Regions from separate parts of the Streptomyces sp. GSL17-111 genome, predicted to be linked through region 3. Evidence: riboswitches for the same ligand, from Rfam matches in the RefSeq annotation. Region 3 holds a riboswitch; each other region holds the start of a gene.
The links. A riboswitch is a leader RNA that binds a small molecule or an ion and turns the genes downstream of it on or off. The one in region 3 is predicted to bind cyclic di-AMP.
Positions count from the first base shown of each region.

Region 1: another riboswitch for cyclic di-AMP. It lies ahead of V6D49_RS17595 (LysM peptidoglycan-binding domain-containing protein); the one in region 3 lies ahead of V6D49_RS11760 (M23 family metallopeptidase).
Region 2: another riboswitch for cyclic di-AMP. It lies ahead of V6D49_RS04130 (M23 family metallopeptidase); the one in region 3 lies ahead of V6D49_RS11760 (M23 family metallopeptidase).

Region 1 is NZ_JBAJNS010000001.1:3,942,262-3,946,085, reverse strand. Features, by position in the region: gene eno (phosphopyruvate hydratase) at 1-388, opposite strand, end outside; gene V6D49_RS17595 (LysM peptidoglycan-binding domain-containing protein) at 678-1,379, opposite strand; cyclic di-AMP (ydaO/yuaA leader) riboswitch at 1,386-1,550, opposite strand; gene V6D49_RS17590 (transglycosylase family protein) at 1,807-2,862, opposite strand; gene V6D49_RS17585 (cytochrome P450 family protein) at 2,977-3,824, opposite strand, start outside.
Region 2 is NZ_JBAJNS010000001.1:987,454-991,277, forward strand. Features, by position in the region: gene V6D49_RS04120 (HPr family phosphocarrier protein) at 1-203, shown strand, start outside; gene V6D49_RS04125 (GntR family transcriptional regulator) at 376-1,071, opposite strand; gene V6D49_RS04130 (M23 family metallopeptidase) at 1,230-2,006, opposite strand; cyclic di-AMP (ydaO/yuaA leader) riboswitch at 2,019-2,154, opposite strand; gene V6D49_RS04135 (M16 family metallopeptidase) at 2,388-3,758, opposite strand; gene V6D49_RS04140 (M16 family metallopeptidase) at 3,776-3,824, opposite strand, start outside.
Region 3 is NZ_JBAJNS010000001.1:2,679,959-2,683,782, forward strand. Features, by position in the region: gene V6D49_RS11755 (TetR/AcrR family transcriptional regulator) at 84-668, shown strand; gene V6D49_RS11760 (M23 family metallopeptidase) at 823-1,875, opposite strand; cyclic di-AMP (ydaO/yuaA leader) riboswitch at 1,887-2,018, opposite strand; gene V6D49_RS11765 (PP2C family protein-serine/threonine phosphatase) at 2,274-3,482, opposite strand; gene V6D49_RS11770 (ATP-binding cassette domain-containing protein) at 3,669-3,824, shown strand, end outside.

The DNA.
Region 1 (3,824 bases), 1.3 Mb from region 3:
GCGGCAGGTCGGACGCCTCGGAGGCGGCGTGCGCGACGGCGAGGGAGACACCGAGGATGGCGTTGGCGCCGAGCGAGGACTTGTCGGCGGTGGCGTCCAGGTCGAGCATGGCCTGGTCGATGAGGCGCTGCTCGGTGGCGTCGTAGCCCACGAGCTCCGGACCGATCTGCTCGATGACGGCGAGGACCGCCTTCTCGACACCCTTGCCGCCGTAGCGGGCCTTGTCGCCGTCGCGGAGCTCCAGGGCCTCGAAGGCGCCGGTGGACGCGCCGGAGGGCACGGCCGCTCGGCCGGTGCTGCTGTCGTCGAGGCCGACCTCTACCTCGACCGTGGGGTTGCCTCGCGAGTCGAGGATCTCGCGGGCTACGACGACGTCGATGGACGGCACGAGGGTCTCCTTCGTGTGGGTCGGTCTTCCTGAGGCAGGAGCCTAACGGTCCCCGGGGCGGCCGTGGGCCTTCGGCCCGCGTCCGGCGTGCGGTGCTGCGGTGAAAGCGCAGCTCAGCGGCGTGGCACCAGTTTGTTCAACAACTGAAGATAAGGGTGGGGGAAGCCGACGTCTCGCCGTACGGACGGGTTCGGCCCCGGCGGCCGACGCCCCGGTGCGCGGGGGGATGCGCACCGGGGCTCGCGAGGCGTGTACCCACCGGACGGCTCGGGGATGCGCGTCCGGCCCGTCACACCACCAGACGCTGGCCGGGGAAGATGAGGTTCGGGTCGCCGCCGACGACGGAGCGGTTGCGGTCGTACAGCTCCTGCCAGGTGGTGCCGTGCCGCTGGGCGATGTCGGCCAGCGTGTCGCCGGCCCGCACGACGTAGGTGCCGCCCTCGCCCGACTGCTGCGGCCGCTCCTGCTGCTGGGTCTGGTGCTGGTGCTCCGTCTGGGGAGCGGCCTGGGGCGCCTGCTCGGGCGCCTGCTGCTGCGGTTGCGGGCGCGGGGGCCGGTCCGCGCCCGTGGAGGAGCCCTCGGGGTCGACGTTCGCGGGCGGGGCGCCGGCGGTGAGGCCGCCCTCCTCCGCGCAGGCCCAGGCGCCCGGGCCCTGCATGTCGAGCAGCCGCTCGGCGACGGCGATCTGCTGCTCCTTGGTGGCCAGGTCGGCGCGCGGCGCGTAGCGGAGGCCGCCGGCCGCCTCCCAGCTGGACTGGGCGAACTGGAGTCCGCCGTAGTACCCGTTTCCGGTGTTGATGCGCCAGTTACCGCTCGACTCGCACTCGGCGACCTTCTCCCAGGTCTCGACGGAAGCGGCCTGCGCGCTGCCCGCCATGACGACGGGACCGCCGACGGCGGCGCCGGCGAAACCGGCGAGCGAGGCGGCGAGGCGGACGACGACGGGCTGACGGTTGCGACTCCGTTCGGAGCCCTTCTCGGTGAACAGCATGGACGGTCTTCCTCACCGGACGCCTACGGGGTGAGCTGTCGGGTTCGGGCGCGTGAGCCGCCCGGCCCGGTGCGGTCCACCCGCTCCGGGCTTCACCCCTAGCCGCTCGCACGGCACGTGCCTGGTTCCCCCGCTCCTGCCGGCGGTTCGCGGACGCGACGATGTTCCCGTTGCCCGTCGGCAGGATTCGGCGTGACGGTCAACGGCCCCGCGGTAGCGGGCGATGTGACGGTAAGCACACCGCAATAATCCGATCAAACACCTCGGAAACGGGCCATATATCCCGATTTGACGCTACGCCCGAAGAATCTGCCCAGGTCTAGGCACTGACGGACGGGCGCCGCAACCCGGAACACGCCGAACGGGAATGTGACGATCGTCACATTGCGTCCGTCCGGGTGACCCTCCGCGTCCGACGCACGGGCAACTAGCGCTGTGCGACCGGGAGTTCCAGGCTCTGACCGGGAAGGATCAGATCCGGGTCGGCACCGACGAGGGAGGCGTTGGCCTCGTACAGCGCGGGCCAGCCGCCCTCCACCCCGTGCTCGGCGGCGATGCCGGACAGGGAGTCGCCCCGGGTGACGCGGTGCTCCTCGGCGGCACCGGCCGGGTCCGTGCGATCGGCGGGGGCCGCGTGCCGCGCGGCACCCCGGTCCGGACGGTCGGTGCCGTCGGGGTCCGCCTCGCGCGGGTCGGGGGCACCCCGGTGCCGTCCGGCACCGTCCCCGGCCGCGCCACCGGACCGGGCGTCGTCCGGGACGGCGGTCTCCTCGGAGGGCGACACCTCCGGATCAGCCCGGTCCTCGGAGCCGTCCGTGGCGGAGCCGTCCGCCCCGGTGGGGCCGGGGGCGGGGCGATCGGTGGAGCGGGCCTCGTCGACGTCCGGGGCATCGGAGGGGTCGGGGCTCTGCGTGGCGGAGGGGTCGGTCGCGTCCGGGGACGGCGTCGCCTCCTGCGGCTCCGCACGGTCCGAGCCGCCCGAGCGGCCCGCGCCGTTTGAGCCGTCGGGGGTGCCGGAGCCGTCCCGGCCGCCGGAGCCGTTCCCGCCGTCGGCGGCGCCCGGCCGCCCGACCTCGGGGACGCCCGGTGCCTCCACGACCCCGTTGACGGACGCGGTCAGACCGCTCGTCACGGCACAGGCGGGCCAGGCGTCGGGGCCCTCGGCGGCGAGGATCGCCTCGGCGACGGCGATCTGCTGGCCCCGACTGGCGAGGTCGGGGCGGTCGGCGTGCTCCGTGCCGCCGTAATCCGCCCAGGTGTCCAGCGTCAACTGGAAGCCGCCGTAGTAGCCGCTGCCGTTGTTCGCGCTCCAGGCGCCGCCGCTCTCACACTCGGCCACGCGGTCCCACACCGCGCCGTCGGCGGCCTGGGCCCCGGAGGCGGCCAGGAACGGCAGGGCGATCCCCGCCCCGGTCACCCCCGCGGCGACGACGACGGCAGGAGCCTGACGGGGGCGGCGGTGCCGCCCGGTCCCGGAACGCATGCGGTGATCTCCCCAGTGACAGCGGGCACGACCCCGAAGGGGGCCGGCTGACGGCAGAACGTAGCGTCGAACGCCCGTCCGTCACAAGTCAGTGTCGCGGATATCACGCGACGGTCACGGCGCCTCACTCTCTGACGCGGCGTCGGGCGTGAACGCGACGGGGAGCGTGCGCAGCCCGCGCATGATGAGCCCGCCGCGCCAGCGCAGTTCGGCCGGATCGGCGTCAAGTCGCAGGTCCGGCAGGCGACGCAGCAGCGTGGCGAGCGCCGTGCGCCCCTCCAGCCGGGCGAGCGGCGCACCCAGACAGTAGTGGATGCCGTGCCCGTAGCCGAGATGGTTGTTGTCGCGGCGGGAGAGGTCGAGGACGTCGGGCCGCTCGAACTTCGCCGGGTCGCGGTCAGCCGCCGCGAGGACGACGAGCACCGGGTCGCCCGCCGCGACGCGCTGCCCGCCCAGGGTCAGCGGCTCGGTGGCGAAGCGCCAGGTGGCCAGCTCCACCGGCCCGTCGTAGCGCAGGAGTTCCTCGACGCCCGTCTCCAGCAGCGCGGTGTCGCCCGCCGCCAGCGCCGCCTGGAGACGGTGGCGCTCCTCCGGGCGGCGCAGCAGCGTGTAGGTGCCGTTGCCGATGAGGTTCACGGTCGTCTCGAAGCCCGCGAAGAGGAGGATGAACGCCATGGCGGCGGCCTCGTTCTCGGTCAGGTGCTCACCGTGGTCGCTCGCCCGGATGAGCCCGGAGATGAGGTCGTCCCCGAGGTCGTCCCGCTTGCGGTGGATCAGGTCGGCCAGGTAGCCGCGCATCTTCTTGACCGCACGTCCCACCCCGCCGCGCGGGCCGCCGCCGTGGCGCAGCATCATGCCCGCCCAGTCGCGGAAGTCGTCCTGGTCCTCGGCGGGAACGCCGAGGAGGTCGCAGATGGCGTAGATGGGCAGCGGGAAGGCGAACTCGTGGATGAGGTCGGCGC
Region 2 (3,824 bases), 1.7 Mb from region 3:
CGGCCACGGGCGTCCCGGTCACCATCGCCAAGGGTGACGGGCCGCCGGTGAACGCCGCCTCCATGCTCGGCGTGCTGGGCCTCGGGGCGGAGAAGGGCGATGAGGTCCTGCTGGCCTCCGACGCGGAGGACGCCGACGCGGCACTGGACCGGCTGGCGAAACTGGTCGGTGAAGGGCTGGAGGAGATGCCGGAGACGGTGTGAACCGGGCAGGACCGAAAAGCCGCACCGGGTGCACGGGAAAAGCGCGGCGCGTAATACACCTTCCGGATTCTCAACCACGCACGGAAAGCCACGCACGAGAAATGGCGCGCCAGGCGAAACGCGTCAAAGAAGTGGGGCGCGCATTCCCGAGTGCTTTTGTATACGTCCCGTGTTAAACGGGGCCACGCGCCGTGTTGACGGCAGGTTTCGATGTTCTCACCGTCACCGGCCGCTGGGCACGGCGTATCGCGCCCGCCCGCTCGACATGTGCGGCCGCGAGGCTCCTGGCCCGCTCCGCGTCCCGCCGGGCGACGGCGTCGACGATGGCACCGTGCTCGTGCCACACGGCGGCGGCGCGGTCCGTCGCCGAGGGGTCGTCCTGCCGGTCGGCCGCGTAGAGCCAGGCGATCTTGCGGCGCAGTTGCACCAGCACCGTGGCCAGCGTGGGGGTACCGGACGCCTGGGCGAGGGTCTCGTGGAACCAGTCCCCCAGGGGCCGCAGGTCGGAGAGGTGCCCGTGCTCGGCCCGCTCCCGGCCCAGCCGCACCAGGCCGCGCAGCACCTTCAGGTGCGCCTCCGTCCGGCGGTGCGCCGCACGGGCCGCGCCGAGGGGCTCCAGCAGCGCACGCATGTCCAGCAGGTCGGCCGCCTCCTGCTCGGTCGGCCGGGCCACGCAGGCCCCCACGTGGCGCCTGCTGGTGACGAACCCCTCGGACTCCAGGGCCCGCAGAGCCTCCCGCACCGGCACCCGGGAAACGCCGTAGCGGCGTGCGAGCAGTTCCTCGGTCAGCCGGAAACCCGGCGGGAAGGCACCGCTCACGATGTCGTCCCGAACCGCCGTGCACACCGTGTGCGCGGAAATGCGCATACCCCGACCTCCGCCGTTATCCCCACGTTTTCCAGGTACCGCTTCCCCGCACTGTATTCCACTCCTCGCATTCTGCCGACGGCCCCCGGTGAGGAGGCGGAAAAACGACGGACCCCCGGCCGGGTGGCCGGGGGTCCGTCCTGAGCGGGGGCGCCGCGTCAGGAGAGGGGCACGCCCTTGCCCCGGAGGTAGTTCACCGGGTCCATGTCCGAGCCGTAGGCGGCGGTCGAGCGGGCCTCGAAGTGCAGGTGCGGGCCGGTGGAGTTACCGGTCGAGCCGACCTTGCCTATCTCGGCACCGGCGGAGACGCTCTGGCCCACGCTGACACCGATGGCGGAGAGGTGACCGTACTGGGTGAACGTCCCGTCGTTGTGCTTGACGACGATGTTGTTGCCGTAGGCGCCACCCCAACCGGCGGTGACGACGGTGCCGGCGGCGACGGAGTTCACCGGGGTGCCGGTGGCGGCGGCGAAGTCGATGCCGCTGTGCTTGCCGGACGACCACATCTGACCACCGCTCTTGTAGGGCGTGGTCACGTCGCCGCCCTTGACGGGCGCCACGTAGGCGGGACGGGCCGCGGACCGGTCGGCGCGCTTGGCGTCGTCGCGCTCGGCGGCGGCCTTCTTCTCCGCCGCCTTCTTCTCAGCGGCCTTCTTCTCAGCGGCCTTCTTCTCGGCCGCCTTCTTCGCCTCGGCCTTCTTCGCCTCGGCCTGCTCGGCCGCGGCGCTCTTCTGCGCGGCGGCCTGGTCGGCCACGTGACCCGCGATGGACGGGCTCAGCGCGAGGGCCTCACTGAAGGTGTTCTGGTGCTCGGCCGCCGCGGCGGGCGCGGCGAGGGTTCCGGCGACGCCTACGGCGACGGCGGCGACCGCGGTGCCCAGACGGACGGCGCGGGCAGGACGGTTCAGCTTGCCGGTGGCACGGTTGAACGCCATGAAGGTAGTGATCCTTTCCTTCCTTCTCGCCTACCGGGTTAGCTGACGGGTTCGGAGCAGGAAGGTCTCCTACGGGCGCAGGCCCGATTCACCCCAGAGGACATGTGGGTCCCCGGCTCCCCTCGCGGGGACTCGGCGATCGCTGCACGTCGGCCACAGGGCGTGGTCGCTTCAGACGGGCAACGCGAACGACGCTAAACCGGACATCCCGCCCGGGCCAAGAAAATCGGCCACTTTGTCGCACATGCCACATTCGCAGGTCAGAAGGGTGACGCGGGCCACTGGGAGCCCGGGAACACGCTGCGGCCCCCGTCCGCCTGGAGCGTCCGGGGGCCGCACAGTGGGTGCACGGAGAGTGACCGAAAAATGCCGTGCGACCGCTCAGTCGCCGCGCACGACGGTGACCTCCCCGATGTTCAGCTCGCGCACGGGGGCCTCGATCTGCTCGGCGTCCCCGACGAGAACGGTCACCAGACGGTCGACGGGGAAGGCCGCCACCGCCGCCGCCGTGGCCTCGACGGTGCCCGTCTCGGCCAGCCGCTCGTAGAGCCGCGCCTGGAAGTCGTCGGGGAGGAACTGCTCCACCTGGTCGGCAAGGGTTCCCGCGACCGCCGCCGCCGTCTCGTAGCGCAGCGGGGCGACACCCACCAGGTTCTGCACGGCGGTGTCCCGCTCGTCGTCGGTCAGCCCCTCGGCCGCCAGCGTCCGCAGGACGTGCCACAGGTCCGCGAGGGCGGGGCCGGTGACGTCGGTGGCCACCGAACCGCTGATCGCGAGCATGGCCGTTCCGTTGCCGTCGGGCGTCGACCGCAGCACCTGGCTGTAGGCCCGGACGCCGTAGGTGTAGCCCTTCTCCTCGCGCAGGACCCGGTCGAGGCGGGAGGTGAGCGTGCCGCCGAGGCAGTAGACGCCGAGGACCTGGGCGGGCCACACGGCGTCGTGCCGGTCGGCGCCGGTACGGCCGATGAGCAGCTGCGTCTGGACCGCCCCGGGGCGGTCCACGATGACCACGCGGCCGGTGTCGTCCGCGGTGACCGGCGGCACGGGCCGCGGCTGCGCGGACGCGCCCGTCCACGCGCCGAGTGTCTCGGTCAGCGCCCCGGCGAGGTCGACCCCGGTGAGATCGCCGACCACGACGACCGTGGCCGCGGCAGGACGCACGTGCGCCTCGTAGAACGCCCGCACGGCCGCCGCGTCGATACGCCGGACGGACTCCTCGGTGCCCTGGCGCGGCCGGGACATCCGCGAGGTGTCCGGGAACAGCTCCCCGGACATGGCGATCGCGGCGCGACGGGCCGGGTTCGCCAGCTCGTGCGGGATCTCGTCGAGCCGGTTGGCCACCAGCCGCGACACCTCGCCGTCGGGGAACGCCGGAGCGCGCAGGGCGTCCGCCAGCAGGCCGAGCCCCTTGGCCAGCCGGGAGACGGGCACCTCCAGGGAGACGCGCACACCCGGGTGGTCGGCGAACGCGTCGAGCGTGGCACCGCAGCGCTCCAGCTCGGCCGCGAACTCCTCGGCCGAGTGCTTGTCCGTGCCCTCGCTCAGGGCGCGGGCCATGATCGTCGAGACGCCCTCCAGGCCCTGCGGCTCGGCGTCCAGGGGGGCGACGAGGTTCACCTCGACGGCCACGACCTGCTGGCCGGGACGGTGGCAGTGCAGCACCGTCAGCCCGTTGGGCAGGGTGGCGCGCTCGGGGGCCGGGAAGGCCCACGGCTTCGCGCTGCCGCCGGCCGGCTGCGGGTGGAACTCCATGGTGGGGGTGGCGTCGCTCACTGCTCGGCCCCTTCCTGCGCGGTGTGGTGCACGTCGGCTGCGTCG
Region 3 (3,824 bases):
CGGCTGGAGCAGCCTTAATCACTACAGCTATAGTGGTACGCCTGTAGTGGTTCAGGCAAGCGGAATATCCGAGGAGGACCGCCGTGGTGCGCACGAACCCGGAGCGGCGCGCGGCGTTGCTGCACGCCGCCATCGACGTGCTGGCCGAGGAGGGAGCGCGCGGGCTGACGTTCCGGGCGGTGGACGAGCGGGCCGCCGTGCCGAAGGGGACGGCGTCCAACTACTTCGCCGGCCGCGACGCGTTGCTGCGGGAGGCGGGGCAGTACCTCTTCGTCCGCCTCACCCCGGACCCCGAGTACGTCGCGGAGCGCATGAGCCGTCCGCCCACCAAGGCGCTGGACGTCGTCCTGATGCGCGACATCGTGGAACGGGCCCGGTCGGACCGCAACGGCTTCCTGGCCATGCTGGAGCTGCGCCTGGAGGCCACCCGACGCCCGGAACTCCGGGAGGCGTTCACCGAGCACTACCGGGCGAACCTGGAGGAGAACGTCCGGGCCCACGTGGAGGGTGGTTTCCCCGGCGACCGGTCGACGGTCGTGATGCTCTACCTGGCGATGACCGGGCTCCTGGTCGAGTACCTCACGCTGCCCGGGGTGCTGGACGCGGCCGAGAGCTCGCTGGACGACCTCGTCGCCTCACTCGTGGACGTCATCGTCCCGGAGCAGTGAAGCGCCCCTCCGGTCGGGGGCCCGGCACAGGCCGACGGCCCTGGCGTCGGGGGGTGGTCCGCCAGGGCCGTCGGAGCGGGGTGCCCCCGTCGCCGGGGGGTGTGTCGTGCGGTACGGGCGCGCGGGGCCGGACGTTCACCCGCGCCGTGCAACCTCAGATGCTCAGGCCCTTGCCGCGCAGCCAGGCCAGCGGGTCGACGGTGTCGGTGCCGCCGGGACGCACCTCAAGGTGGAGGTGGGGGCCGGAGGAGTTGCCGGTGGAGCCGACGCGGCCGATGGTGTCGCCCGTGGTGACCTGGCCACTGGTGCGCGTCATCGATGACAGGTGGCAGTACCAGATCTCGGTGCCGTCCTCGAGTTCGAGCACGATGCGGTACCCGTAGGAACCGGCCCAGCCGGCCTCCTTGATGGTGCCGCTGTGCACCGCCTTGACGGGCGTGCCGCTCGGTGCGGCGAAGTCCTGGCCGGTGTGGTTGTTGGACCACATGCTGCCGGAGTCGCCGTAGCTCGAGGTGAGCTGGAAGTTCGCCAGGGGGAGGGCGTAGCTGGCGGCGAGCTTGCGCAGCCGCTCCTCCTCGGCCTTGCGCTTGCGCTCCTCCTCGGCCTTGCGCTGACGCTCGGCCTCCGCTTCGGCCTCGGCCTTCGCCTCGGCTTCCGCCTTCTTCTCGGCCTCGGAGGCGGCGGCCTTCGCGGCGGCGGCGACGGCTTCCTGACGGGCCGTGGCGTCGGCGGCGGACTGCTGGTGGTCGGCCTGGGCGAGGATGCGGGCGCGGAGCGCCTCGCCGGCGTCGGTGTGGCCGTTCTCGACGTCGGCGGCGGTGAGCGTGGCCTGGGTGAGCGGCGCTGCGACCGGAGCTGCTTCGGAGAGGTCGTCCTCCGGCAGGAAGGCTTCGGCTCCGGGTATGTCGTCGGTGAGGCCGGAGAGGTCGGGCATGGTCAGCGGGGCGCTGGTCTTGGGACCGGCCGTGGCGATACCGCCGGCGCCGATGGCGGCGACCATGCCGACCCCCAGGACGGCACTGCTGCGCGCCATGCCGGAACGCTGCCGGGCGACGCGGTGGCGTCCGCGGACGGGGCGCACGGTGTCCTCGGTGGGATTCCACTCGGTGAACGTGGTGCTGTCCTCAACGGACGGGCCGAAGACCTGATAGTCGTCCGAGGCTTCGCCTGCGTACGCGGTCTCGGTGGCATGCCTGCTCGACGCCACGGGGGCGTTCTCCTTTCCTTCCTTCTCGCCTACCGGGTTAGCTGACGGGTTCGGAGCAGGAAGGTCTCCTACGGGCACGGATGCCCGATTCACCCCAAAGAGTGGTTCCCCGGTTCCTTGAGTGCATCTGGTGCTGCGGGTTGTGCAGTTGTGGTGCAGCCGTGTTGCCAGTTGATGCACGGTCAGGATTCGGCCAAGGCGCACGGTGCCGCCTCTGTGGCGGCAGTGACGACCGCGCTGCGTTATCGAACGTTAATAGACTCGCGGCACATATTCCAAGCGTTCTCGGCAACAAGAGGCCGCTCCCGCCAGGACTTTCACCGCTCGCCGGGACAGAAACGGGCATAACCGCCGAGTAAAAGGTTGCCCAACAGCCGGGGATCGTGGCCAAGTCGTCATCACAGGTGTTTCGTGCCGTCACGGTAGGTGACGGCCAGGAGTGCCAGGTCGTCGGACGGTGGCCCGCCGGTGTACCGGGCGACGTCGGCGAGCACGGCGTCCAGGAGCTCGTCCGGCCCGCCGCGCGTCCACTCGTGCGCCCGGAAGCGCTCGGAGAGGTCGTAGAAGACACCGTGGGGATCGCGGGCCTCGGTCAGGCCGTCGGTGTTCATGAGCAGCGTCGCACCGACGGGGAAGGACACCCGGCCCACCGGTGGCGGGACGGCTCCCTCGGCGGGCAGGGCGGCCAGCCCGAGGGGCGGGGCCGGTTCGACGGGTTCCACGCGCTCCAGCCGCCCGTCCGGGTGGATGAGCCACGGCGTGGGGTGCCCGCAGTTGACGACGCGCAGGCGCCCGTCGTCCGTCACCTCGACGAGCACGGCCGTGGTGAACCCCTCCATGGAGTCGACGCTGCCCGCGCGCCGTCTGCCCTCCCGGCGCAGAGCCCGGTCCAGCCGGACGGCGACCTGCGCGAGGTCCGGCTCCGTGTCCGCCGCCTCCCGGAAGGCGCCCAGGACGATGACGACCGAACCGACCGCCTCCAGACCCTTGCCGCGCACGTCCCCGACGAGGAGCCGGACGCCGTGGGGCGTGGCCTGCACGGCGTAGAGGTCGCCGCCGATGCTCGCGTCCTCGCGGGCCGCCTGGTAGCGGGCGGCGATCACCAGGGGGCCCAGCTCGTGCTCGGGCGGCGGGAGGAGGGCGAGCTGGGCGGCCTCGGCGATGTCGCGGGCCGAGGCCAGACGTCTCTCACCGCGCCGTACGACGCGGTTCAAGGCGACCGCGAGGACCGACACGGTGGCCACCGTGGCCACGCGCAGGGAGCCCTCGAAGAGGTCGATGCCCTCGTTGATGTGCAGCAGCCAGACGAGGGCGATGGTCGACACCACGCCGGTGACGGCGGTGGCGCGGGCCGAGTACAGGGGAGCCGCGACGAGGGGGGCGGCGGCGAAGAGGGCGGCGAAGACGAAGTCGGTCGGAGTGAGGGCCTGCGCGGCGGAGCCGACGGCGATGAGCACGGGGGGCAGCCACAGGGACAGACGACGGCCGAGCGACTCCCGCGGCCGGGACGCCGTCCTCGTCCGATCCGGCGCGAACGGCGCGCCCCCGCGGGCGCCGGCCGCGTCGGCCGCGCCGCCCGCGCCGGACCCTCGTCGTCGCCTACCCACGGGCCCCACTGTGACCATTCCTGCCGGTGGGGGCGAGCGGGCCGGTCCATTCGGTGGGGCCGGCCCGGATCCCCACGCATGGGTCATCTTTTCACCAAATCAATCAGTATGCCTTCTCTAAGCGATCTGTGGAGGAATGTCGGTGTCCTGGGTCACAGTTGTTGTGGAGGACGGAGGGACTTGCTGATGAGTTACGCGATCCAGGCCGAGGGCCTGACGAAGCGGTTCAAGGAGACGCAGGCGCTCGACGGGGTGGACCTGGCGGCGCGGACGGGCAGCGTCCTCGGGCTGCTCGGCCCCAACGGCGCGGGCAAGACGACGGCCGTCCGCATCTTCGCCACG